Regions from separate parts of the Aminobacter sp. BE322 genome, predicted to be linked through region 2. Evidence: predicted binding sites of a transcription regulator. Region 2 holds the regulator's gene; the other holds the start of a gene.
The links. The regulator PhoB, encoded in region 2, activates phosphate uptake and scavenging genes when phosphate is short. The targets are predictions, from matches to a motif close to TGTCATNNANCTGTCAT.
Positions count from the first base shown of each region.

Region 1: the regulator PhoB is predicted to act here: its motif matches at 1,606-1,622, upstream of J2X50_RS14200 (putative 2-aminoethylphosphonate ABC transporter substrate-binding protein).

Region 1 is NZ_JBNPXB010000009.1:2,991-5,189, forward strand. It holds gene J2X50_RS14195 (putative 2-aminoethylphosphonate ABC transporter ATP-binding protein) at 1-325, opposite strand, end outside; gene J2X50_RS14200 (putative 2-aminoethylphosphonate ABC transporter substrate-binding protein) at 401-1,423, opposite strand; gene J2X50_RS14205 (EamA family transporter) at 1,689-2,199, opposite strand, start outside.
Region 2 is NZ_JBNPXB010000005.1:228,728-230,926, forward strand. It holds gene J2X50_RS10710 (hypothetical protein) at 189-542, opposite strand; gene phoB (phosphate regulon transcriptional regulator PhoB) at 927-1,616, opposite strand; gene phoU (phosphate signaling complex protein PhoU) at 1,715-2,199, opposite strand, start outside.

The DNA.
Region 1 (2,199 bases), on a different contig from region 2:
GGAAGACGATGCCATAGTCGCGCTGCGACGGCGGCAGGGTCGAGACGTCGCGGCCGCCCTGGTGGATCGAACCGCGCGTCTGCAAGTCGAGGCCGGCAACGGCGCGCAACAGCGTGGTCTTGCCGCAACCCGACGGGCCGAGGAAGCAGATGAATTCGCCCTCGCTGATGTCGCGCGATATGTCCTTCAGCGCGTGGAAATCGCCGAAGGCTTTCCAGACGTTTGCGATTCTGAGATAGGCTGGCTTCACGTTCAGGCTGGCGGCGGTCATGGCGCTCACTTCAGTCGGAATTCGCGGCTGCCCGGCAAGGGTTTCGTGTCTCATCGTAACCATCCGGCTTGGGGGCAAGGGTGCGGGCGCAGCACGAGGCGGCGCCCGCTCGTCGGGGGTGGCTGAAGGTCAGCTCTTCGGCTCGGACTTCGAGTCGTAGCGCTTGGTCCATTCCTCGAGGATGGCGTTGCGGTGGTTGGCCGCCCATTCAAAGTCGTTCTTGATCATCTTGGATTCGATGTCGGCGGGCAGGTGCTCAACCGGCTTGGCGACGCCGGGCATGGCGACGACCGCATAGCCGACATTGTACATCTCGTTGGCCTTCTTCGAGACCGACCAGTCGAGCAGCGTCTTGGCGGCTTCCTCCTTCGACGTGCCGGCGACGATTGCCGACGCTTCCATGTCCCAGCCGATACCTTCCTCAGGAATGATGATGTCGATGGGCGCGCCGTCTGCCTTCGACTTGGCGGCGCGGAACTCGAAGGAGATGCCGATCGCGGTCTCGCCAGCGGCCGCCATCTTGCACGGCTTGGAGCCGGAATGCGTGTAGGCGGCGACGTTCTGGTGAAGGCCGTCCATGTAGGACCAGCCGTCCTTCTCGCCGAACAGCTGGAGCCAGCTCGACACGTCGAGATAGCCGGTGCCCGACGAGGCCGGGTTCGGCATCACGACATGGCCCTTGTATTCAGGCTTGGTCAGGTCCTTCCAGCTCTTCGGCGCGGTCAGGCCGAGCTTCTGGCCCTCGACGGTGTTGAAGCAGATCGAGGCGGCCCAGGCATCCATGCCGACCCAGCTGGGCGGGCTGTCGCTGTCGACGAAATTGGGCTTCAGCTGGTCGGCGCCCTTGGGCGCATAGGCTTCCAGCATGCCCTCGGCCTTGAGAACCAGAAGCGAGGTTGCGGCGAGGCCCCAGACCACGTCGGCCTGCGGATTGTCCTTCTCGGCGAGCAGCTTGGCGGTGATGACGCCGGTGGAGTCGCGGATGAAGTTGAGCTTGATGTCGGGATGGTCCTGGTTGAACGTCTCGGCATAACGCTTGAGGTCTTCGGCCTCGATCGCCGTGTAGACGGTCAGCTCGGTCTCCGCCCAGGCCGCCGATGACATCAGCACCGTCGCAAAGGCGGCAAGTGCGAAGGTCTTCTTCTGGTTCATTGAAATGGCTCCCATTTGAATCGCTTAGGCACGTTCTGATTGGGAGAGGTCCTGCCGGGTCGCGTTGTCAGCTTGTGCCCGTTTGCGCCTCGTCCATGGTCGATAGTGGGAACGAGGGGTCAATAAGTAAAATCTATTCTTTTTATGATCTGGTAGGCTGAGCTTATGTGATGCACATGCTTGCGACAGGCATGTGACAAGCCTGCCGAAAGCATGTGCATCGGCAGCGAAATCGACCCGGAAAAGCCAGAAATTGTCGCCGGTTTCAGCCCGAGAAGGCGAGCGCAATGACACCGCAGGCGACTATGACCGCGGAGACGATCCGCGCCGGCCAGGGCCTTTCGCCGAATATGAACAGGCCGATGAGGGCGGCGATGATCACGCTCGATTCACGCACCGCCGACACCGCGCCCAGCGGCGCGATGGTCTTGGCGTAGATGACGAGCCCATAGGCCGAGACGGCGCCAAGACCCCCGACGAGGCCGAGCACGACGGTCTTGCGGTCGATGGTGTGGATCGCTCTGCGGCGCCGGATAAGCACGAACAGCGTCACCGGGAATTCGAGCAGGAACAGCCAGCCCATATAGCCAAACGGGCTGTCGGACAGGCGCACGCCGATGCCGTCGATGACCGAATAGGAGGCGATCAGCACGCCGTTGATCGCCGCCGCACCCACGGCGCGCGGGTCGGCATGCGCCGCGCCGCGCTGGAAGGCGAGGAAGGCAATGCCGAAGGTGATGGCGCCGAGGCCGACCCAGCCCAGCGGCGGCAGGGTC
Region 2 (2,199 bases):
CCATTGGCACCGATCAGCCGATCGATGACGGCGCATGCGCGCTTGGCACGATCCGGCATTTCGCGGCGCAATTGCCACGCGAAGGCGGGCGGGCGGCGACGGGCGGGTTCGGGAGGTCATCCTCTTCCCCTTCGCAGCTGATTTCGAACGGCTTCGTCGGCGTCGACCGAGGAGCGATCGGCTGAAAATCAGGCAGCGATGGGTGGCCGTAACAGCGACGCGGTTGACCCGACGCGCAGCAAGAGATCTGGTAGCAGCATCAGAGCCGCGGCACGGAACGGCGCGGCAGGCTCGACATGGGTCAGCCAGGCAGGGCATTCGCCCAGGCAGTGCAGGCTGGCGAGGCTTTCGGCCGACAATTCGACGGTGCAGCGGTCCGGGGACGGCAAGCACTCGTCGGCAATGGCGGTGATTTCCGCCTGCGCGGGCACCTTCGGCAGCTCGATTGAAAAGTTCACGCCTTCGGCCGCTGCCCGTTCGAGGGACAGTCCGTTCAGGATGGTGACCACCACCAGGAAAATGGCCGAGAGCAAGTTACGCACGGTGCCCCAGCTAGCATGAAAAGTGGCAATTTTGAGTATTTCCCCAATCAAAAAATTGTCATCTCAAGAACATCCGCTACGGTCACCATCACGGAATCGTTGCGGGAGATGTGGATATTGTTTTGAGCATAAAGCATACAGTAACGGGAAGATTCGAATTTATATTCATGACAGCGTCAGGACAAACGCGTCGAACTGCGGCGATTTGAGCACCACAAAGGGCTGGAATGGCATGGCGGCGCAGAGGGCGCCACGCGTCCGTGCGACAGCGCCGGTGCCTCGCCCGAACGCTCCGGGCGCGCGAAGCGCGCCCGCTGTGACATTAGGACACTGGCCAAGGCTGATCGTCCAGCCGACGCCATGCCGGCCGCTCCGGGACGGCCGTCAGTCTTCCCGGATGGCGTAGCCGGCGCCGCGGATGGTGCGGATCACGTCCGGCATGCGGCCGTTGTTGACGGCCTTGCGCAGGCGCCCGACATGCACGTCGACGGTGCGCTCGTCGATGTAGATCGTCTCGCCCCAGACATTGTCGAGCAACTGGCTGCGCGAGAACACGCGGCCGGGATGGCGCATCATGAATTCGAGCAGGCGGAACTCCGTCGGCCCGAGCTTGATCTCGCTCTTCTTGCGATAGACCCGGTGCGACTCGCGGTCGAGCACGATGTCCCCGACCTTGAGCACCGAAGACAGCACCTCGGGCTTGGCGCGGCGCAGCAGCGCCTTCACCCGCGCCATGAACTCCGGGGTCGAAAACGGCTTCACCAGGTAGTCGTCGGCGCCGGTGGAAAGCCCGCGCACCCGGTCGCTCTCCTCGCCGCGCGCCGTCAGCATGATGATCGGCAGCCGTTCGGTTTCGGGGCGCATCCTCAGCCGCCGGCAGAGTTCGATGCCGGAAAGTGCCGGCACCATCCAGTCGAGCACCAAAAGGTCCGGCACGTTTTCCTGCAGCCTCAGTTCGGCCTCGTCGCCGCGCGTCACCACTTCCACCTGGTAGCCCTCGGCCTCGAGGTTGTAGCGCAGCAGCACGCCGAGGGGCTCTTCGTCCTCGACGACCATGATCTTGGGAGCGATCATCGTCAGTACCTTGTCCTGGCGCACGGCCCGGTTCGGACCATGCGCTGATTTAACCTGTGCAGCGCCCCCGCGCCAAACGCATGCGGTTGCGGAAGATGTCAGGCCGAGACGGGCGACGTGGTTTCGTCGACCTTCGGCCGATTGAGCGGCAGCTGCGTGCCGGTGACCACGAAATAGGCGTTCTCGGCGATGTTGGTGACATGGTCGCCGATGCGCTCGAGGTTCTTGGCGCAGAACAGGAGGTGCGTGCAGGCGGTGATGTTGCGCGGATCCTCCATCATGTAGGTCAGGAGTTCGCGGAACACGGCCGTGTACTGGACATCGACCTTCTGGTCGTCCGCGCGCAGGTTCTTGAGGCCTTCGGCGTCGCGCGCGACATAGAGGTCGACCACGCCGCGCACCTGGCCGAGCACCAGCTGCGCCATGGCGTCGATCGAGTGCGAAAGGTTGCGCGGCATCGCCGACTGGCCGACGGCGCCCACCCGCTTGGCGATGTTCTTGGCGAGATCGCCGATGCGCTCGAGGTCGCCCGCCATGCGGATCGCGCCGACCACGGCACGCAGGTCCTGCGCCATCGGCTGGC